Regions from separate parts of the Eubacterium sp. AB3007 genome, predicted to be linked through region 2. Evidence: riboswitches for the same ligand, from Rfam matches in the RefSeq annotation. Region 2 holds a riboswitch; the other holds the start of a gene.

Region 1 (11,544 bases), 310 kb from region 2:
CCACCGATCACGCAGGCAGCCATCGCTGCTGTAAACCTCCAGATCCCGATACTTCTCCCTGCCACCATGAAATCCTCTGTGGTCTTGGCCTTTCGCGCCGTCCAGATTCCGACGCATACGAGCATCGCCAGATAACAGATGACGATAATGATGTCGAGTGTGGAAAACTGTGCCATGCCTTTTTCCTCCTTCTGCTTATTAATAAGATGCAGTTTTGAAATAGTTATAAGTATTTACTTGAAATTATCGATAATTATACCCTCCTCCTTATTCATTGTCAACATATAATCACAAATTTATGTATATTTTTTTGTCTACAGCAAACATATCCTGATATTTCGATCATTTCTTGCACATAAAACAGCGGTTTTCCATAGTTCTTGCTTTGGAAAACCGCCTGCATACACACAAAATATGCATTGTCTGTGTGTAATATCCTCTCGTCTTTACAAAACCCCAAAAACGTGATAGATTATTCACATTGAACCAACGGAGGGAAACGACATGATCGGAGTCATCGCAAATACCATATCTGTGCTGCTGGGCAGCACCATCGGCCTGATCGCCAAGAAGGCCATCCCTGATAGCTGGGGCGACACTATCCTGAAAGGAATGGGCCTGATCTCAATATTCATCGGCGTGTCAGGCATGCTGAAGGGAGAACAGACACTGGTGCTGGTACTCTCCATCGTCATCGGCGCCATGATCGGCCAGGGACTGGATATCGACGGCCGGTTCAACCGGTTCTCCAAGAAGATCGAAGCGAAGTTCGATGGCGGCAACGAGAACTCGACCTTTGCCCAGGCCTTCATCACCTCCAGTCTGCTGTTCTGCGTCGGAGCCATGACCATCGTGGGTCCCATGAACGCCGCACTGAAGGGAGACAACTCTCTTCTTTACACCAAAACAGTTATGGATGGCTTCAGTTCCATCATGATCGCCGCCTCGCTAGGGTTCGGCGTCCTGTTTTCTGCAGGCACCGTCCTGCTGCTGGAGGGCGGCATCTTCCTTGTGGCCGCCGCTGTAGCCCCCATGCTCAGCACCGCTGTCATCAACGAAATGACCTGCGCCGGCTCCCTCCTGATCGTGGCACTTGGGCTGAACCTGCTGAAGGCCACCGACCTGAAGGTCATGAACTACACCCCCGCCATCTTCCTGCCCATCGCCTTCTGCCCCCTGATGGACTGGCTGACCGGTCTAATGTAAGAAAAAGGGATGTCCCAAGATGGACATCCCTTTTCTGTATACTATTCCAGATCTTCGCCTGCCCAGTCGTCGCCAGACCATTCTTCGTTCGGCCACTCCTCATTGACAAAGATTTTCTTCATGACCTGATCCATTCCGATCACCAGGGTCATCCCTGTCACAAAGCCGACCCCCAGCACAGCGATCGCAACCTTGGCTGCCGTCGATGTCTTGCGGCGTCCCAGATCCGCACTGTTCTTACTCATCTTACTCATGATTTCCCTCCCTTACACCATAATTCCTCGTCTTGACGAACTCCACGATGAGGTCCGCTGCTGCTTCCTCGGAAATATAACTGGTATTGATACTCAGGTTGTAGTTTCTAAAATCCCCCCACTTCTGGCAGGTGTGGTAATTATAATAGTTGCCTCTGGCCTTGTCATAAGTCTGGATCTTCTTCTTGACCTCGTCCGGATCATCCCCGTAGATCTCTACACAGCGTTTGATCCTCTCCGGAAGCTCCGCATAGATGAATACGTTCGTCACATCCGGGATATCCTTCAGGATATAGTCCGCGCACCGGCCGACGATCACGCCCTCACCGAGTTCTCCGATCTGCTCGATGATGTCGAACTGGGTAAGAAAGAGCTTCTCGTTCATGGAGATGCCCTCCCCGGCAACCCCCTCTCCCAGACCCATGACTGACGAAAGCGTGTAGGAGAAACTGCTCTTGGCCCTAAGTTCAGCCTGCTCGATGATCTCTCTGGAGAGTCCACTCTTCTCGCATGCGATATCGATCAACTGCTTGTCATACAGTGGCACTCCGAGCTTCTCTGCGACGATTCCACCGATGAGGCGTCCTCCACTTCCGTATTCCCGACTGATGGTCAGCAATTTCTTCATTTTCTCAGACCTCCGTTTCCAGAGCAACCGTTTCTGCTCTTCTATTTTCCATTATACTCTAATCCCCTGGTCTTGTGAACTATTTTTTCACAGCGGCCGTGCTTTGCGTATCATCAAACTGGGCGTTATACATATCCGCGTAGAAGCCCTTCGCCTCTAGCAGTTCCTGGTGTGTGCCCTGTTCAATGATGTCGCCCTGGTTCATCACGAGGATCCTGTCCGCATTGCGGATAGTAGAGAGCCGGTGTGCGATGACAAAACTGGTCCGCCCCTCCATCAATGTGTCCATGGCCTGTTGGATCTGTTCCTCCGTGCGAGTATCCACGGAGGAAGTCGCTTCGTCCAGGATCATCACCCGGTTGTCCGCCAGGATAGCTCGCGCAATGGTCAGGAGCTGCTTCTGCCCCTGGGAAACGTTATCTGCATTCTCGTTCAGGATCATATCATATCCGCCGGGCAGTGTCCGGATGAAATGATCCACCCTGGCGGCCTTTGCGGCCCGAATCACCTCTTCATCCGAGGCTTCCGGATTTCCATAACGAATGTTCTCCATGATGCTCCCAGAGAAAAGCCAGGTCTCCTGGAGCACCATCCCAAAACTCTCCCGAAGTTCGTGCCGGTCAAACCGACGGATATCCACTCCGTCCAGCGTGATGCTCCCTGCATCCACGTCGTAGAAACGCATCAGCAGCTTCACGATGGTGGTCTTGCCGGCCCCGGTAGGCCCCACGATGGCGATCTTCTGCCCAGGTGCCACGTCCACGCTGAAGTCCCGAATCACGGGATGCTCCGGGTCATATCCAAAGCGCACATGATCGAACCCAATGGCGCCCCTGACATCAGTCAGGCTTGCTTTGTGCTCCGGCTCGATCTCCTCCTCCGCTTCTCCAAGGAAGGCGAAGACCCTCTCCGACGCGGCCGCCATGGACTGCACCTGGTTCATCACCTGTGCCACCTGAGAGATCGGCTGGGACAGGTTCTTTACGTACTGAATGAATGCCTGGATATCGCCAATTCCGATGACACGCCGGATCGCCAGCATTCCCCCGGAGATGGCCACCCCTGCATAAGCCAGGTTGCCCACAAACATCATCAGCGGCATCATGATACCGGAAAAGGCCTGGGATTTCCAGGCGGACCTGTACAGGACGTCGTTGACCTCCTCAAAACTGTCGATCATATCCTGTTCCTTGCTGAAGGCCTTGATGACCTGCTGCCCGGCAAAATTCTCCTCTACCTGCCCGTTGATCTTCCCCAGGTACTTTTGCTGCGCCTGAAAGTGGGGCTGTGAGAACCGCACCAGCAGCGCCATGAGCCCGGCCGACACCGGTACCAGCAGCACGGCGATTCCCGTCATAAGTGGAGAGATGGACAGCATCATAAGAATGACGCCTGCCACCGTACATACCGCCGTGATGATCTGGGTGATGCTCTGATTCAGGCCTGTCCCCAACGTATCCACATCGTTGGTGATGCGGGAAAGTACATCTCCATATGGCCGGCTCTCAAAATACTCCATGGGCAGTCGATCGATCTTGTCCGCGATATCTCGCCGCAGGTTGTAGCTGATCCTCTGCGTCACAGTACTCATGATGAAGTTCTGCAGAAACGAGAACACAGAGCTGGCCACATAGAGCGCCATGGTGATGAATAGGATCCTGGCGATCACATCAAAAGCGATCCCTCCGCTCCCAGTGATCTTCCGCATGAGACCCTCTGCGATCTCGGTGGTGGCCATCCCCATCACCTTCGGCCCGATGACCTGAAATACGGTAGATGCCGCCGCCAACAGCATGACAAGCACCACCACCAACCGGTATCCACCCATGTAGCGCACGATATCCGCGATCGCCTTTCGCAGGTTCTGCGGCTTCTCCCCTGGCGCCAGTCCTCGCCCGTGGCCGCCTCCTCTGGGACGCGATGTCCTTATCTGTCTATCCTCTTTCATTTACATCGCCTCCAGTTCCATACTCGACAGCTGCGAGTCCGCGATCTCACGGTACACCCTGCAGCTTCTCATCAATTCCTCATGGGTACCCTGCCCCACGATCCTTCCCTCGTCCATCACCAGGATCTGCTCCGCATGGAGGATCGTGCTGATCCTCTGGGCAACGATGATCCGGGTGGTCCCACTGAGTTCCTCCGCCAGCGCCCGTCTGAGCGCCGCGTCTGTCTTCATATCCAGCGCCGAGAAACTGTCATCGAAGATGAGGATCTCCGGTTTCCGTGCGATTGCCCGTGCGATGGCCAGCCGCTGCTTCTGTCCGCCGGACACGTTGCTGCCGCCCTGAGCGATGGCACTGTCGTATCCCTTCTCCTTCTCCTGCACAAAGCCGTCCGCCTGTGCGATCTCTGCCGCCCTCTTCAGTTCCTCCTCGCTGGCATCCGAATCCCCGAACCGGAGGTTACTGGCGATGGTCCCGGAGAACAACACGCCCTTCTGAGGCACAAAGCCCACGCACCTTCGCAGCTCCTCCAGTGGGAGCTCTCTCACATCCACTCCATCGATCAGGACGCGTCCTGCGGAAACGTCGTAGAACCTGGGGATCAGGTGCACTAGCGAACTCTTCCCGCATCCGGTGCTCCCGATAATGGCGGTGGTCTCTCCAGGTCTGGCCTCAAAATCGATATCCTTGATGATATCCATATCTGCGTCTGGATACCGGAAACTCACGTGTTCAAACCGCACTGTTCCTGTATGCTCCCGAATGTGTGTCACCTCCGTCGGTTCCTGGATGGCAGGCACTGTCTGAATCACCTCCTGGATACGGTCTGCCGCCACCCCGGCTCTAGGCAGGAGGATGGACATGACGGTGAGCATCAGGAAGGACATGACGATCATAATGGAATAGGTGATGAAGGCGGTCATCGCCCCCACCTGCAGAGTTCCGTCATCGATGCGACTGGCCGAGGCCCAGGTGATGACCACAGTCAGGCCGAACATGATCAGCTGCATGGAGGGCTGCATCAGCGCCATGACCCGAGAGGTGAACAGCTGTGTCTTCATTAGCTCTGTGTTGGCCTTGTCAAAACGCTCCTGCTCTTCCTTCTCTCTGGTAAAGGCGCGGATCACAGACAACCCCGTCAGGATCTCCCTTGCCACCAGGTTCACCCCATCGATCAAAGTCTGCATGATCCGGAATTTTGGCATTGTCACTGCCATCAGGAGCCCCACCAAAGCGATGATCATCAGCACTGCCAGTGCCACGATGTATCCCATGTCAGCACCGGTATGGGCCACCTTGATGATCCCCCACAGACCCATGATCGGTGAGAAGAGCACCATGCGGAGCATCATGGTGCTTACCATCTGCACCTGCTGTACGTCGTTGGTGGCACGGGTGATCAGCGAGGCTGTCTGGAACCGGCTCATCTCCCCGTCAGAAAAGGCCATCACGTTACGATAAAGCTTTCTCCTCAGATCCCGGCCGACACCGGCCCCTACCCGGGAGGCGATCAGCGCTGCCACCCCTGCGGACAGGAACATGAGCAGAGCCATTAGTCCCATCTTGGCTCCGGCAATCCACAGGTACCGGGTCTGGCGGGCATCCACGTCGACGCCCGCCCGTGCATCGCACTCGGCGGCGTAGGCAACGCCCATGGCCTTCAGGGTCTTGTCCCCCACCGTATCGATCACCTTCTGCATCTGAGTGCGGGCGGCGGCAGGGTCGGTGTCGCCGCCGCCAGGTGTCGCGGCCGCGCCGGAAGCATGGTCAGCCGCGGCCGCATCCTGCAGGTCCTCTGCGTGGGCTGCGCGGAAGGTCATCACCAGAGGCACCAGCAGGGCTTTGTCCGCGGCATCCAGCGCCTCCTCCGACATGCTCCGGCGGGCGTAGACCCCATGTGTCGCTTTGGCATCGAACGCTTTCTCCCAGGTGGTCTTCTCATCTTCTGTCATAAACACCGTTGCAGACTCATAGTCCTGCGCCTGGATTTTCTCTGGTATGATATGTTCGATCCCCTTGTTCTGGATCCCCACATCGATGATGTCCTGGGTGTACGCAGGCAGTGCCAGATCGCTATAAGCCTGGAGGCTGAGCACCAACACCAGCACAATGATCCAGTGCCAGTATGGTTTCAGGTTCTTCACAAGATTTTTCATACATCTATTCCTCTATCTTTTCTATCATCCACTTTTTGGATTGCTGTACACTTTAGTCGTCAATACCGTTATTATGAGGAGATCAAAAGGATTTGTCAAGTGGAGCAAAAAGCAGGTGGCGGCGCCAACTATAAATATTCATTGATTGCATACTGTGTTTTTTCAGCAAATTGTTCGCGTGGATATTCCCCCCATCCACGGCCAAATTATCCATAAGGCCAGGCTTTGGCTGGGCTTCATCCGGGCCTCGTCGGGCTTTGTCTGTGCAGAAGCCGCCTGCAATTCGCCTAGATATACAAAATATGCCAGAGATCCCTGAAAATCTCTGACATATGCAACCAAATCTATTATATTCTCGCAGATTCATGCCCTCCGGGGTTTCGGAAAAACATGCATTTCTGTGTATGGCCTGGAAAAGTGGATATTTCGGCATCAAACCCGGCAGAATATCCATAAACCATATGTTTTATTTCTCCAGCAGTGCCTCTACCTTGTCTTTCGGATCGATGATGTTGCTGACGGAAACGTCATGATTGACAGCCGCGATCAGGTAGGCGGTGTACTTGGAACAATCCACCTCATGGAACCACTCACGCTCCTGCAGGTCTCTGGTCCGGTACGTCAGATTGGAGGCCAGCACACCCTTGATCATGCCGTCTGCATAGGCTTTGTCGAAGTCCTTCAGCCCACCGGTGAAGAGTCCGTAAGTAGCGTAACAGTAGATGTCTGCGGCACCGCGGCGTTTCAGTTCTCTCCCCACTTCCAGCATGGACTCGCCGGAGGAGATGATGTCATCGGTGATGAACACAGACTTCCCTTCCACGGAAGCGCCCAGGTACTCGTGAGCCACGATGGGATTGTGGCCGTTGACGATGGTTGTGTAGTCACGACGCTTGTAAAACATTCCCAGATCCACTCCCAGTACGGAAGAGTAGTACATGTTCCGGTGCATGGCTCCCTCGTCCGGAGAGACCATCATGAAATGGTCCTTGTCACAGACTATATCCGGAAAGTCCTTCTTCAGGGTCTTCAGCACCTGGTAATACGGCATGATGTTATCAAACCCCATCAGCGGCACCGCGTTCTGCACCATAGACTGGTGCGCATCAAAGCAATACAGGTTGGCTACGCCCATTGCCTGCAGTTCCTGAAGCATGCAGGCGGCATCCAGGGACTCCCGGAAGCTACGCTTGTGCTGACGTCCACCGTAGAGGATCGGCATGATGACACTGATGCGGTGCGCCTTCCCCCCCACCGCCTGGATGATCCTCTTCAGATCCTGATAATGATCATCTGGTGACATATGGTTGCTGTATCCGAACAGATCGTAGGTGCATCCGTAGTTGCCCACGTCCACAAATACGTATAGATCCCGTCCTCTGACGGTCTCGTTCAGAATCCCCTTGGCATCGCCAGAGGAAAATCGAGGGCATCCGCTGTCAACAATGAACGACTCCTGTGTGCCGGCCCATCCGCGCAAGTACTCGTCTACACGATCCACCAGTTCCTTGGCGCCCTCCGTTGCGACCAGACCGATCTGGCCCAGATGGCTCTCCGTCTTCAGTATTTCTTCAGGTTTAAAATGCATGCTTTATAACTCCTTCTTCAGTTCCTCTACCTTGTCAAGATGTTCCCATGTGAAGTCTACGTCGGTTCTTCCGAAGTGGCCGTAAGCTGCCGTCTTTCTGTAGATCGGGCGACGCAGGTCCAGATCCCGGATGATAGCTGCCGGGCGCAGGTCGAAATGACGGTTCACGATCTCAGCGATTTTGTCGTCGTCCATGACGCCTGTACCGAAGGTATCTACCATAACAGAAACAGGTTTCGCCACACCGATGGCATAGGCCAGCTGGATCTCCAGTTTGGTAGCAAAGCCCGCAGCTACCAGATTCTTTGCAACGTATCTGGCAGCGTATGTCGCAGAACGGTCTACCTTGGTTGGATCCTTCCCGGAGAAAGCGCCGCCGCCGTGGTGCGCATATCCACCGTAGGTGTCCACGATGATCTTGCGGCCGGTGAGTCCAGAATCCCCGTGAGGACCACCGATGACGAACCTTCCGGTGGGGTTCACAAAGTATTTCGTGTTCTCATCCAGAAGCTCCTGAGGAACGATCGGCCGAATCACGTACTCGATCATGTCTCTGCGGATCTGCTCCTGTGTGACATCGGGATCATGCTGTGTGGAGATCAGCACGGTATCCACACGCTTGACCTTGTCACCATCGTATTCCACTGTCACCTGGCTCTTGCCGTCCGGGCGCAGATAGCGCAGAGTGCCATCCTTCCGTACCTTGGCCAACTGATAGGTCAGCTTGTGTGCCAGCGCGATCGGCATCGGCATGTACTCCGGCGTCTCAGTGCAGGCGTAGCCGAACATCATACCCTGGTCACCGGCACCGATGGCCTCGATAGCGTCGTTCATACTGCCTTCCTTATGTTCCAGCGCGTCGTTGACACCCATAGCGATGTCACCGGACTGCTCGTCGATGGCGCTGAGTACGGCGCAGGTCTTGGCATCGAACCCGTATTCCGCATTGTTATACCCGATGTCATCGATGACTCCTCTGACCACCTTTGGGATGTCCACATAACAATTGGTACTGATCTCACCCATGACCATGGCATATCCCGTGGTCGTGGTGGTCTCGCATGCTACGCGGCCATTGGGATCCTGTTCCAGAATAGCGTCCAGAATCGCATCTGAGATCTGGTCGCACACCTTATCCGGATGCCCCTCGGTCACAGACTCGGATGTAAAAAGTCTCTTCATTTATTACCTCCTACTTGTGTAAAAAAACCTTCCCAATGGGAAGGCCGTCTCGTACGATTTACGATCTTCCTCATCTTTCAGGGCGCTGCGCGTCCTGTAGGATGTAGCACCTTGGCTCGCTGCGCCGCCGGATCCGCAGATCGCGTCTACCACAAAGCCAGGTTGCCGGGCGTCATAGGGCCTATTCCCTCAACCACTCTTAATAAGGATTTCTTATTCAATTATACCGTCTATACGTTGCTTGTCAACCCTGCTTAAGGGTCTTTTCCAAAAAATCCTCCAGACTGTCTTTGTCCGGGAAGAATGCCCGGGCCGAGTCCGGCCGTCCGCCGCCCTTCCCTCCGAAGGCTGCCGCGTGCTCCTTCACAAGCGCCCCACAGGCCGGTGTACCACCAGAGAGCAGCACCACCGTATTGACCGGTTCGCAGACCAGGGCGATGACGCCCGTGATCCTTCCCGCAAGCTTCTTGCCCAGGTTGAACAGATCATCCACAGAGAACTCCTGGTAGTGGGCTACCAGACCTGGTTCCATATGCGACGCCAGTCGCTCCGCCTCTTCCTCCAGCAACCGACTGCGCAGCGCTGCCAGTTCCGCATGGGTCTTCTCCGCTTTCTGCTCGAAGACCTCGAACTTCTGAAGAACGTCCTCCGTTCCCGCCGACAGTCTGGTGGACAGCTCGTACAGAGTGTCGAACTGCTGACGGTAATGCGCCAGAGCCCTGCCGCCTGCCTCAAAATAGATGCGGGACATCCCCTTGTTGGGCTCGATCTTGTAGATTTTCAGAAGCCCAACCTCACCGGTACGGGCAGGGTGGGTGCCACAGCAAGCCACGCAGTCCTCCGGATCCGCAGGGTCCCCTACCGTCACGATAGAGATATCCTCATCGAAAGCAAGCGGTTTGCGAAGAGGGTACTTCTCCGCCTCTGCTCTGGAGGCGAAATAGTCCACATGCACCGGTACATTGTCTGTGATCACCCGATTGGCATCGGCTTCCGCCGCCATAGCCATCTCCCAGGTGACCTTGTGGCAGTCTGCCTCTTCGTCGAAGGCAATGTCGATGGTAATGTAATCCTCCCCCATGTGGAAACCCTTGTTATGTCCGCCGAAGAGGCGATAGAAGGCCCCGGACAGGATGTGCTCCCCCAGGTGGCGCTGCATGTTATCAAATCGGTGGGACCAAAGTATCTCCATAGAAACATGAGCCCCCTCTGCAAGACCATCCGCAGCGCCCTGAAGCACGTGGATGATCTCCTCCCCCTCTTCATAGACATCGATCACGTCCCAGGACTGCTCTCCAACTGTCAGTGTCCCCCGATCGCAGCTCTGCCCTCCCCCGGTAGGAAAGAAGATCGTCTGATCGAGAATGACCCTGATCCTGTCTTTATCCTCGTAAAGTGATAATACATTTCCTTCTGCATTTTTCAAGTAAAAATCGCTCTGAAAAAGTCTGTTCGCCGTCATGTTTTCTCCGTTCTCCAAAATAATGCTTTGTTCTTCACAAAAATTGTGGATAACTACCTCTTGACAAATCTGAAATGGCGCTGATAATATTGCAATTTCAACATCTACGACCTTCCAAGTTATCAACACCTCAGCATGAATAAAATTGTATACGATTCTGAAAACCCCTGTGGAAAAACCCCATAATTGGCGAAATAATGGGAAGCGGGCCATGTTGAAAATCGTTTGCAAATCTGCGAACACCAGTTGACATAAAACCGGGCCACGATCCTTTTTATTCGATTTTTATGGCCTCCAGAAATTCCATGAAATCCTCGAATCGGCTATCAAGAAAACGCATCAGCACCGGCTCCAGAAACTGGAACGATCCCACATGATGCATGCGCCAGAATATCTCCGATGTATGCAGCGCGATCTCCAGCTTATGGATATTCCGCAGCGTCTGAGCACTGGCCAGCAACTGTCCGTTCCCCACATGGATCACACCCAACAGATCATCCTGCAGTTGATAAGAGCTTTTCTCCACATGACTGTTATCCGGCTGGTAGAGCATAAACGTTCGACCACCGTGCTCCTCGCTGATGACCGCGTTCCTTGCCGGCGCGATGCTCTCACGCCCGAAATCCGCCGGACCGCCATCAAACTGATACACCGTTACGAACTCATCGTGAGACAGGTTCATGTACACCTCTTCCGGCGACAAAGCCATGAGCGATACTCTCCTGTACCCGCTGATCCGCAGATTCCGAAAGTCCAACTCTGTCACAACCAGAAAGTGAGTACCCCCTGCTTCCACGATGGACCTGCACTGACAACCATTTCGGGTCACCGACAGGATCACTCGATTGCGGTAGAATGTCCCTGCTGGAAATTCCGGAAAGAGATCTAACTCTACCCCTTCCTCCGCAAGCAGTGCCGCCCCGTCAAAATCACGTCCAAAACAACGCATGAGGAAGTAGTTGGCCAGTCCGTTCTCAGATTCCAGCTGCACACAGGTCTTCCGCCACAGGATCTCCTCCTCTTCTGCCGTCAGCGACCCCTCCATATACTGATAGAAGCGGTATTCCTCCGCTTCTCCTGGCAATGCGATATGTTTCTGGAGGTTGTGCCGCACAAAGCCCT
Region 2 (11,544 bases):
ACGCGATGAGATAGGCAAAGTCGCCAGGACCATCCAGACTGAGTTCCGATCAGACAATTCAAACATGGACGACCTGCGAAAGAGCATTCGCCAACTATGCCAGACCAGTGATATGACGGTGATCATTTGGAACAGAGACACCTGGACTACGGAGATCAACTCCGATGTGAGTGATGATTTTGATGAATTCCACGGCTTCAACCGCTACACTGACGAGATCCTGGATCTCTATACCAAATTGGAGGACAGCGCCCTGCACTCAGCGCAGACCACGACTCGCGGTCGAATGAAAAACCGCACCTTAGGGTATGTCTGCGAGTTAAGCGGGAGCACCCTGTCTGACTCTGCAGACCGGTACCTCCTATTCGTGTTCTCTCCGCTGTTCCCCGTGGGGTCCACCATCAACATCCTGAAGATACAGCTGCTGTACGTCACCATCATTGCGATCCTGTTGGCACTGGCACTGTCCCTTTACCTGTCCACCCGCATCTCACGGCCCATCAAGGCCATCACCGCCTCAGCAGCGGAGATGGGCAAGGGCAACTATAACGTGAAATTCCAACGGGGTCACTACAGTGAGATCAACGAACTGGCAGACACCCTGACCCAGGCAGAAACAGAGCTGGAGCGCACAGATATGTACCAGAAGGACCTCATAGCCAATGTCTCCCACGACCTCCGGACACCGTTGACCATGATCAAGTCCTACGCAGAGATGATCCGTGATCTTTCCGGCGACAATCCGGAGAAACGAAACAAACACCTGGGGGTCATTATCGATGAGACCGATCGTCTGAATCAACTGGTCAACGACATGTTGAATCTGTCGAGGATGCAATCTCATAAGATCGTGCTGGAGAAGAGCGTCTTTGACCTCTCCGCAGCTGCCGCCGCCATCATGTCCTCCTACAATATCCTGCAGGACAACGAGGGCTACGACATCCGCTTCAGCGCGCCACAGGAGCCGCTCCTGGTAAACGGCGACGAGAACAAGCTGAAACAGGTGATGATCAACCTGGTGAACAACGCAGTCAAGTACTGCGGGGAAGACAAGGTCATCCTGGTCTCCCTCAAGCGCACTGGACGCAAGGTTCGGTTCTCCGTAACCGACCACGGTCAGGGCATCGCGCCTGAGGAACTCAGCCACGTCTGGGAACGCTACTACAAGTCAAGCACCCATCATGTCCGTACCACGGAAGGCAGCGGTCTGGGTCTCTCCATCGTGAAGGAGATTCTTTGCCTCCACAAAGCCGAGTTCGACGTACAGAGCACCGTAGGAAAAGGAAGCACCTTCTGGTTCCAGCTTCCCCTCGAAAAACGAAAAGGCCAGCCCACATAGGCTAGCCCCTGTATACTCCGATGGCATCGGACAGCGTCCGTACACCGATGATCTGGCAGCTTCCTGCCAGGTCTTTTTTCATGCGTCCGGCGTTCTTGGCCGGCATGATGATCTGCTGGTACCCCAGTCGATCTGCCTCTATTGCGATCTTCTCTGCGTTCTGCACCGACCGAAGATCTCCGGTGAGGCCCACCTCACCGATGGCCACTGTGCGCTTCTGCGGAGTGATCCCCCTTACCGAGGAATACACCGACAAGGCCACTGCCAGGTCCACGCAGGTGCTGTCAGGTCGAAGCCCTCCGACAACATTCACATAGACATCCTGGTTCAGAAGCGGCATCCCCTGCTTCTTCTCCAGGACCGCCAGGATCATACTGAGCCGTTGGTGATCCACACCGACCGCTGTCCTGCGGGCGAACCCCACGTTAGCCGGCGTCGCCAATGCCTGGATCTCCATGAACACCGGCCGGCTTCCCTCGTAGATCGCCGTGATCACCGATCCTTCGGCCTGCTCGCTGGTATTTTCCAACAGACTTCCGGACAGGTTCTCGATCTGGATCAACCCAGCCTCTTCCATCTGAAAGGCCCCAATCTCACTGGTAGTGCCGAAACGGTTCTTGTAGGCCCGGAGGATCCGAATGTCGTGATCGCGCTCTCCGGTAAAATTCAGCACGCAGTCCACCATGTGTTCTACGATCTTGGGGCCCGCCAGCTCGCCGCTCTTGGTGACGTGGGCCACGATAAACACGGGGATATCTGCCCCCTTACCGATGCGCATCAGCAGGTTACCACAGGCTCTGACCTGCGATACACTGCCGGGTACTGAATCCAGTTCCTGCGTATACATCGTCTGGATGGAATCGATGACCAGGAAGACCGGCTTGACCGTCTCACAGGCGGTCTGAATGTTCTCCATATTGGTCTCTGCCAGCACGAACAGTGCATCACTGAGCTTCCCGCAGACACGGTCGGCGCGCATCTTGATCTGTTCCTCTGATTCCTCACCGGATACATAGAGAACCGGCCCTGCCTTCTCTGCGATTTTTTGGGCCGCCTGGATAATCAACGTGGATTTCCCTATCCCGGGTTCTCCGGAGATCAGTGTCAGAGAACCTTTCACCAGTCCGCCTCCCAGCACCCGATTCAGTTCCCGGATCCCGGTATCGATCCGTTGATGATCCGCAGAGCCAACATTCTTCAGCTGAGAAGGCTTTGTGCTTCCGCCGGCACCCGGGGCCTTGCCTCGTCGCCGCGGATCCTCGCTGATGTCAGAGGGGAGCACCTTCTCCTCCACAAAAGAATTCCAGGCACCGCATACGCAGCGCCCCATCCACTTGGGGCTCTCGTAGCCACACTCCTGGCAGACGAACACAGTTTTCGGTTTCTTGGCCATACTATCTCTATCCCCTCTCTTATATTAATTTCCATATCGCAGATATTCATTCAACCTCACCTTGTCCATATCGTCGATGCCAAGATACGCCAGCGAGTAGCGACTCTCTGCCAGAAAATCCTTCTGGTGAAAGGCGCCTCCGATGACGATCATAGCGTCAATAATAGGGGTGGGCACGCCATAGGCGACCCCCAGGTCATGGTAGATCTTGCAGCCTACCGGGATATCCTCTGTGATATAACGATGATGGATGCTGTCCGGCCCGGAGTTCCCCTCGTCAGAAGGTTCCTCCAGCGGGAAGACGACATTGTCGTTGCCCTCCGCATCTAACCCCATGTACTCCTGGGTCAGGATGCTGCGCCTGGAGAAAAACATTTCCTTCTTATAGCGGGGGGTCCCAACTCCCAGAGCTTCTGCCAGAGCGATCTCTTCGTTGTAGAACTGCACCTGTACTTCACAGATAGAAGGGCACAACGCGTGGCAATACATGGAGTAGGTGGTCTTGTCGTAGCCGCCAAAAGAAATACCCCAATTCTCCATGGTGGATACCCCCAGCACAGAAGCCGGAACGTGGATCACCGGATTCACGTTGGCAAAGTTGATGTCCATCACCGTGTCTCCCCTGGCTGGTCCATCCCCTTCCGTGACGCAGTCCATGGCAGGCAGATAGCGAGAGGCCTCCAGAAACGCCTCCGTATCCTTATCCGGAAGCGCTGCCCCCCGCAAGGTGATCGCACGGTACTTGACCCCTACGTGCGGGAACATATGTCCATTCACCTGCTCGACTCGGGTACCGTAAGGCGCAGAGGCCCATCCCCCTATGATCACATCCTTCTCGCATCCGGCCTCCCGCATCATCTTCCGCAGAAGCAGCGTGCCGAAGTTATCGGTGAAAATCATCACCACCTGGCCATCCTCCAGATGCGGGATCAGCTTGGCGAACAAAGCCTCGTGCCGCCAGGATATGGTGGAGATGCAGATAATACCTGCCCCCTTCACCACCTGGCCGATGTCCGTGCTGATCACGTCCAACAGTCAGCGGCCAGGGTCTTTCCTACCGCGCCGCTGCCCAGAATGGCTATCGGCATGTCCTTCAGGTAACTCATATCTCTCATGTCGACACCTCTTTTTCTTTACGTTATGAGAATATTATACATCATTACGCAAAATAATACAAGCGAGACGCCTGTATGCCAACTATCTTCCACGCAGCCTGTTTCCGATCTCCATCAGGATCAGCCGTGCTGAGATTGTATTATAGCACAAATGTACAGAGAACACCATGCTGCAGGAACAATTCTTGTTTACGGAAGTGCAGCCTCAATCGCCGCTCTGTTATGCTCCGTTTCCTTCATATTCAGTGAGCGGTGTAAACTCCCTCCGCTGCGCTTCCTCAAGCAAAGGCGTCCCCGAAAACAAGGTCAGTCTGCCTGTCCCGACAACCATCGGCTTGCACTGGCTGAAGTTTTTCGCAGAATCGACTGCGTGCTCCAGTGTGTGCTCCCTTCCGGCAACTCCGTTCAGAAATGTGAAGTGAATGATTGATCTTGATCAGGCAACTAATCGCATACAAAACTATAATGTTCTTCCCAATTCATATGCTTCATGCATATATTTACTTCTTTTGGTCATTCCGGGAGTACCACAGCCATATCCAAGCACCATGCCCTTATCCTCAAAGTTGATGTACCGTACCAGCGTTTTATAGTGCACGCTTCCAGATAATCCGCATTATCATCAAATGGATCTCTTGCTGCCACCATCGACCGGATCTGTTTCATATGATCCTTGAGGTGCGCCCCGACATATCCGCCGAGTATGATCTTGCAGTCAAAAAACATCCTTTATTCCCAAAGGATCCGTTCTCGAATATCAGTCCTTCTTCCAGCAGTTCGCTCAGGTTCTGCGTGACCGTGGGACGGCTCAGATTCAATTCATATATGAGCGAAGGTCCCGAAATACACTGATTGATCCGTATGGCGTTTTGAACGCTCCCACCACTTAATACACTGACGCGTATTTGAAGTGGGGGATTCCTGCTTCATCGAGAACTGCAGGTTCCCTTGGGAACTCCGTCTTACACTCTCTCCACAGGCTTTACTTCCCGTGCGACCCACGGTACGATATTTCGTCCCAGAGGCTCTATGCCGCCAGGATCTCCTTCCCTTTCTTCAGTATATTGATCGCTGCATTCACATCTCTGTCATGCAGCGCTCCACACACCGGGCACTTCCATCTCCTGACCGAAAGATCCTTGACCCCCGTGTTTCTCTTTCCACAGCACGAACATTGCTGGCTTGACGGGAATGTCCGCGGTACCTTCACCAGTACCCCGCCATGATCTGCCAGCTTGTATTCCAGCATCCGGTAGAACTCCCCCCACGACGCGTCTCCGATGGACCTGGCGAGCCTGTGGTTTTTCATCATCCCTTTTACATTCAGATCCTCTACGCAGACGACTTGGTTCTCGTTCGCCAGCCGACAGGTCTCCTTATGCAAATAGTCTCTTCTGATGTCTGCTACCTTCTCCTGTTCTCTCGCAAGTTTCTTCCTTGCCTTCTCCCGGTTCTTCGAACCTCTCTTCTTTCTCGACAGCTTCTTCGCAAGTCTTGCGATCTTCTTCTCGTGCTTCTTCTGTGTCCTTGGGTTCGGAACGCTCTTCCCGGATGAATCAGTATACAGGACCGTCAGCCCAGCATCCAGCCCCGTTTCTCCTCCTTTGTTCGGAAGCACTTCTGCCTCCTCCTCTACCTGCAGCGTGATGTAATACCTCCCGCTGGCTGTCATGGATACCGTGGCCGACAGGATCCTTCCGTCAAAGACTCTTGTATTTCGGATCTTAACTTCTCCCGCTTTCGGTACCCGGATCCGGTCTCCTCCGATCCGGATGCTGCCATTTACATTCATCGTTCGGTAACTCTGAGCATGCCGTTTGCTTTTGAACTTCGGATACCCTCCTCGCTTCTGAAAAAAGTTCTCATATGCTTGTTCCAGGTGTCTCAGGGCTTGCTGCAGCGCGATGCTGTCAGCTTCTTTCAGCCATGGTGCCTCCTTTTTCAGGTGATGGGACAGATCTCTGCCTTCTTCTGTGTATTTCAGCGTGTCATGACACTCCTCCCAAAACGTTTTCTTCTGTTCAAGATAGTAGTTATATACAAAACGACAGGCCCCAAAGGTCCGTGCGAAGAACGCCTGCTGTTTCCGGTCTGGATATGCGCGATACCGGTATCCTCTGATACGCTTCATGATACACCTCCGAACGTATGTTCTTATCGTATCACATGTCATCCGTTTATGCAATATCGAAACAGGAAGTTCCTGGCATTTTACTCAGAAATGGCTCTCCTGCAGAGCGACACTCGAGGGTATAGCCGTATAGCATTCTTTGGCCCATACCGAACGATTCATCCCTCCACTTGCAGAAGTGGGGGTTTTCTCGTTAAGCTTTTAGATAAATTCCTCTCTCCATACATCCCTTTTGCTTTATCCAAACGACCCTGTTTTTCGCATATAAAAAAAGTCCCATCGCTGCGATAGGACTTTGCTTCAAAAATCGTACCCATCGCTCAGGCATTAGCACCTTACCATAAAGGCAGGTTGCTGCACGATCACCGGGCCTGTCCCTAACGTGCTCTTTATGGTCTTGTTAACTTGTTACTTAACTTATATCATGCTTTTTTTGATGGTGCAAGAGCAATTGGACCGGCTGTTGTTTAGTTGGAACATAATTACCGTGTTATGCAGCGATCTGTGCGTAACGATCGCTTCCGATGACCTCCATCATGAAGTCATATGGATTATATTTTCCGCTTGCAATCATGGAAAACAGTCTCGGAGTGCAGCCTGATACCAGAACTACTCCTTGTTCATTCATGGTAACCGGGACCTGCGCATTTCTGCTCTGTATGTTCCAGAACACTATCTGCGGCAGTATGTAACCAAACCTTGCGAATTGCTTTTTGGCATACTCAAAGTTAGTTATATCCGCTCCATATACACAAGCATCAAACTCCATATCTGTTATGATGTACAGAGTTTCTGGCAAATCACGCTGAGGTAAGTGGTTTTCTACAGCTGTATCAAGCAAAAGCTCAAATACCTTCTGCACATCGGTGTTGCCGATTTCACTGAAGCTTTCGCAATAGACAGTCTTATCAACGATATCTTTTCCCTTAACCTCAACGAGTCGTGGGGTTTCGGAGAACGTAATAAAGTGGTTTCTGAATGCTCCCTTATTCCTTTCTGCAAAATAGATTCCCAGTGAAATAGCTACAGCTTCTGGTATAGGTGTACCTCCCCAATACATGGATCCTGAACTATCGATAACTGCAAGGGCATTTCTGTTATCAGTGAAATCCTCCAACGCATTCCAGGAAACATTCATAGACTGTCTTACAGCCGGATTAATTTCTATTGTAGTCCCACTCCAGGCACAATAATTATTATCCTGTGTGACGATTGGTGCAATAATGTCATATGGCATCAATGTCGAAGTATTGAGTTTAGTTTCACCTTTTTCAACCCTATTCAGGAATTCCATGTAACGTTCATTATCGTTCCTGATGAACGCTTGTCTGTACTTGAACATGGCCTTGGACGGCTGCTTGGAGTAATCGAAAGTATAGTCTTTCTCACGCAGGTTGTTTTCGATAATCTTAATCTGGGCTCTCAGCTTGCTCAGCGCTTTTCTATACTGAGCGTCACTCATATTGAGAGCTCTGGCGATTGACTTTGCTTTTCTGACTGTATCCGCATTGGATGCATTAACGGACGGCAACCATTTAGCCAGGAGTGACACGCTGCCCTGCTTTTCGAGTGCTGCCAAATCAGCGAACAACTGCTTTCTGATGTACGCAAGAACGCTATCCTTGCAGCTTGTATCCATGAGTTCAACGACATCATCAAATCTGCCGTATTCAGCGATTCGTTCAATGTTTTTCTCTACGGATGTTTTGTTGTAACCGGCGAGCCAGTTCATAATAACACGGAACACCCTGCGCTCACCAAGACCACCACGCACGTCTCTGGCATAAAATAGAATTTTCATGGTCAGGTCCGGATTCTCAATATACGCTCTCGAAAAGCACTCGATGATATCCTGCTCACCAGCATTTCTCATCGCTCCGATCCTTGAAAACAGGTCAAGACAATCAGACGCAGTCGTTCTATATGTAACGGCTCCGTTTTCTGTATAAAACTGATTCGCTTGTTTCTTTAACATGTTCAGCATCTCTAACACCTCTTTCCATAAATGATCCAAAGCACTTAAAACCAGGGCTACTCTTACAGGATTTCGATCAATCATTGCTGTCTGTGCTTTTATTATCTCAAGGTGCGGTTTTCATCGAAGCAGGACTCGAACCTGCAACTCATCCTGATTAACAATCAGGTGCCCTACCGTTGAGCCATTCAAAGGATCTTGCATTGCTGTCCGCACCTTTATTATTCAAGGCGTATTATTTCGACGGCTCTCCGCGAGCTACATCAACTCTATGGTCGATGGTGGGAGTCGAACCCACAACCTGTCGGTCCGAATCATTGCAGTTTACGCCTTTCTTTCTCTGAATACCTGCCTATGCCTTTCATCCTCCCCTTCGAATGGATCTAAAAACCGCTTCCGGGGTATCCCCCGAGATTCTCACTGAGAACTCCGCCACACCTCGGCAGGTTGTTGAGCCTTCTGCACCGAGTTGGATCAAAAGCATAAGCAGATATTCACTTTTCAATGTATTTTGTGATCTTATAGTACCATCGAATATCCCACTTATCATGAAAAAAAAGTTGCGAACGCCAGCTTCCATTGAAAAAGAAGCGGCTATTCAAACCGCTTCTGCATCTCCAGTCTCTTTCGAATCTGCCGTATGAAATACTCTGGTTCCAGCACCTTCAGGACAGGCCCAAAGCTTAAGACCCGAATCAGGATCTCTGTCTCATCGTCCTGATTATACACCAATGTGATACGGTACTTGTTCTCATCCAGCTTTACGGTCTCCTTCTCCAGATGTGAGAAATGGAGCATCCCGCGCTCAAGGGCATTCCGCTCATCGATCAGTTCCATAACGAGTTGCTTCTTCTCGTGTCCGGTCCCGACCGCTTCTGAAGGGTCAAAGGCATCAAGTAGAGTACACTTCCTGATCCTGGCTACGTTGATGGTATTATCACTCCTGTTTCCACTGATAATCAGGCGGAACTTATCGTCTTTCAGAGAGTATTCCAGTTTCAGCGGGATGCACACCCACTTATGGCTTTTTCCTTTGCCGCTCATGAACCTGATCTGAAGCTTCCGATGTTCGCGAAGTGCCTGCAGTACTATACGGAAATTCTCCACGTACTTCTCGTCCCTGTACGGATCGCCATCGGAGTATTGGTCGAAGTAGACGATCTCTCCCGGCTTATATAAAGGTTCTACATCCCCAAGACCATCTGCAGGCACGTCAAACAGACGGATCCTCGGATCCTCAAGCAAGGACTTCAGCCATCGTTTCTGCAGCGTGGTCAGCGGCATCTGCGGTTCATGTATCAGCGGCGTATCCAGATCTTCAGTCAGAAACGGCCACTCGCCGCTGTTAAGCGCGCCGGGGATGCTGAGGACGCTTTCTGCAAAGGCTTTACTGTCTGTGATCCGGTATATATCCTGTTGCGTCAACTCACCGTTGACCGCGTACTTCAGGATCTCGGCGACAGCATTGTAGTAGTTTCCGTAGATCTCGTTAAACAGCATCGCCCTCACCTCCATCCTTCAGATACATGTCATACATAGACTGCATATCATCGTAGAACACTTTCTCCACTTCGAGATTCGTGCAGCTCAGTTCCACGATGCGCCCGGTGAACGTACGAAGCCACGGAAGCATTTCAGATGCGTCATACACATCGATCACGAACCGATACTGGTTTTCGCCTGCCGGTTCAACATGCCCTTGCTTTCCCTCTCTTTCGAGTCTTTGGAGAATATGCTCCTCCTGCGGTTCAATGCGCAATGTCATTTCCAGATGATCCAGCTGCCTGCTTCTGCCGCTGGAGGTATTCCAAAGATGCGACGTGAATTCCTTCGCCGCTTCCAACAGTTCCGCCTTCTGAGGTGCAAAGGCACCCTTCTCGGCTGACTGGATCCTGTCGAGGCGGTACATGTTGAAATGCCTTCCCCCATCCTCTTTGCCGAGAAGATAGGCCCTGCCGTTCTCCGTGCTCATAGCAATCAGGAATGGAATGACCTCGTACTCATTGATTCTATTGTGTCTCTTACTGTCGACAGAAATGTTGACCGTGCAGTCATCCGTGATCGCATCAAACAACGTGCATACGATGTCGCTCTCCAGCGCATGCAGGATGTAATGATGCTTGTAGCAGAACAACTCCGCTTGCCTTTGCATTTTATCCAGCAGGAAGGATCCGATCACGCCGACCGGATCGATTTCCGAATAAAATGCCAGAGCTTCTTTCCAGCCGTCCAGGTTGACGTTGTCCTCGGCGATGCTGTACAGCATCTTTCTGCCGTCCTTCTCTGCCGTCAGGATCCCTGCTTCTGTATATTCCTTCAGCTTGTTTCTGACGGTGGACTCATCGAACACTTTCGGGTCGTCAAAAGCGGACATATACTCCTCATCGATCGTTTCTGTGATCTCGGACACGCCCAGTCTGACACCCGGTTGCAGAATGTCCAGGATGAAGAAGTTCAGAATGATGTCATTGGCAGTAAAGCTTTTGGCCTTGAACGCATTGTACAGAGGGTTGGCGTTAACCTCACCGCTGTCGACAGAAATAAAAGAGACCTTTCCAGAAGGTTCCTGCCGGAAAGACATGTAGTCGCCGAGCCAACTCTCGATGCGCCTGCGCTCATTGTCATAGCTGCGGGCACTCTTCTTATCGTATTCGTCTCTGGTCCTGAAGCCGTAGACGTAGAACTGGCGCATGTAGTCCCTTATTCTGTTGAAATTCTTGATTAATTCACTGTAAGCCATGACTCTATATTATATTTTCATATACCTTTTTTCGATTGTTTGTTGTAGTCTTACGAAAGATCCGTCTTCTCCAGAGAATCTCACAGATCCTTTTCCATACTTTTGTAGCTATCATATAACATCTCAATTCAATCACGGTCGCCTGAAAAGCGACTTCTTATTATTCAAAACCCGCTTATTGATTTCCAGCATAACTGATATGATTCCTGTATTCTTCTTTCCGTAGTATTGATTCGGAACCAGTGACCCCTGATATGGGTAATTCAGAGCAACTGTCAGCCCCAGGTTTCTGCAAAAGCAGCATATACTCTTCACAAGTTCTTCTGAATAGTAATCGGGCTCTGTCCCTATGCACACATCCGGGAAATCGGTCCACCCAAACAGGCGATTTACAGTCTCATCGCTGAAGGAATGTAGATCGATGATCAGACAGCGCTCATGCTCTTTCAGTATCTCTGTTGTCCTGCGATTCAATCTCGAGTGATGTCGGTCATAAATTGCTGACACCGATTTTCTGTGTTCTGTTGTAGGACAAAACATTTCTCTGCCCCTACTGTCACTGGTATAGATGAATCCCATACCATACGCTTCCATCGGCTCGCTGCCGTCACGGAACCGCTCCACATCACAATACAGTCTCGAATATGGAAATACGACTGTATTATTCGCAAAAGCAGGAGGAATCAGTTCTAAAACTCCGGTATCACACATGAAATGGTTCTCATCTTCCAGTTCTTCCTGCGAGATCAGCGCTGTCTTTCGGTACTCCTCCGGAATATACATGGACGCATGCGGCACATGTATCAGTATTGGTTTCATTCTGCTGTGCTCCCTTCTTTCATCCGCAAAGA

What was found. Region 2 has a riboswitch for S-adenosylmethionine ahead of tnpB (IS200/IS605 family element RNA-guided endonuclease TnpB). Riboswitches for the same ligand answer to the same signal wherever they lie in the genome.
Region 1: another riboswitch for S-adenosylmethionine. It lies ahead of metK (methionine adenosyltransferase); the one in region 2 lies ahead of tnpB (IS200/IS605 family element RNA-guided endonuclease TnpB).

The regions. Positions count from the first base shown of each region.
Region 1 covers NZ_JIAD01000001.1:1,964,318-1,975,861, reverse strand. The annotation lists gene P156_RS12335 (hypothetical protein) at 1-176, opposite strand, end outside; gene P156_RS0109370 (DUF554 domain-containing protein) at 505-1,206, shown strand; gene P156_RS0109365 (hypothetical protein) at 1,248-1,460, opposite strand; gene P156_RS12330 (AAA family ATPase) at 1,453-2,088, opposite strand; gene P156_RS0109355 (ABC transporter ATP-binding protein) at 2,168-4,036, opposite strand; gene P156_RS0109350 (ABC transporter ATP-binding protein) at 4,037-6,190, opposite strand; gene P156_RS0109340 (ribose-phosphate pyrophosphokinase) at 6,657-7,778, opposite strand; gene metK (methionine adenosyltransferase) at 7,782-8,960, opposite strand; SAM riboswitch class I at 9,028-9,169, opposite strand; gene P156_RS0109330 (alanyl-tRNA editing protein) at 9,205-10,422, opposite strand; gene P156_RS0109325 (hypothetical protein) at 10,697-11,544, opposite strand, start outside.
Region 2 covers NZ_JIAD01000001.1:2,271,153-2,282,696, reverse strand. The annotation lists gene P156_RS0110740 (cell wall metabolism sensor histidine kinase WalK) at 1-1,339, shown strand, start outside; gene radA (DNA repair protein RadA) at 1,341-2,732, opposite strand; gene P156_RS12520 (NAD/NADP octopine/nopaline dehydrogenase family protein) at 2,757-3,758, opposite strand; gene tnpB (IS200/IS605 family element RNA-guided endonuclease TnpB) at 4,875-5,978, opposite strand; SAM riboswitch class I at 6,289-6,376, opposite strand; gene P156_RS0110715 (DUF2828 family protein) at 6,469-8,037, opposite strand; tRNA gene P156_RS0110710 (tRNA-Asn) at 8,074-8,147, opposite strand; gene P156_RS0110705 (WYL domain-containing protein) at 8,548-9,453, opposite strand; gene P156_RS0110700 (WYL domain-containing protein) at 9,443-10,693, opposite strand; gene P156_RS0110695 (N-formylglutamate amidohydrolase) at 10,826-11,512, opposite strand.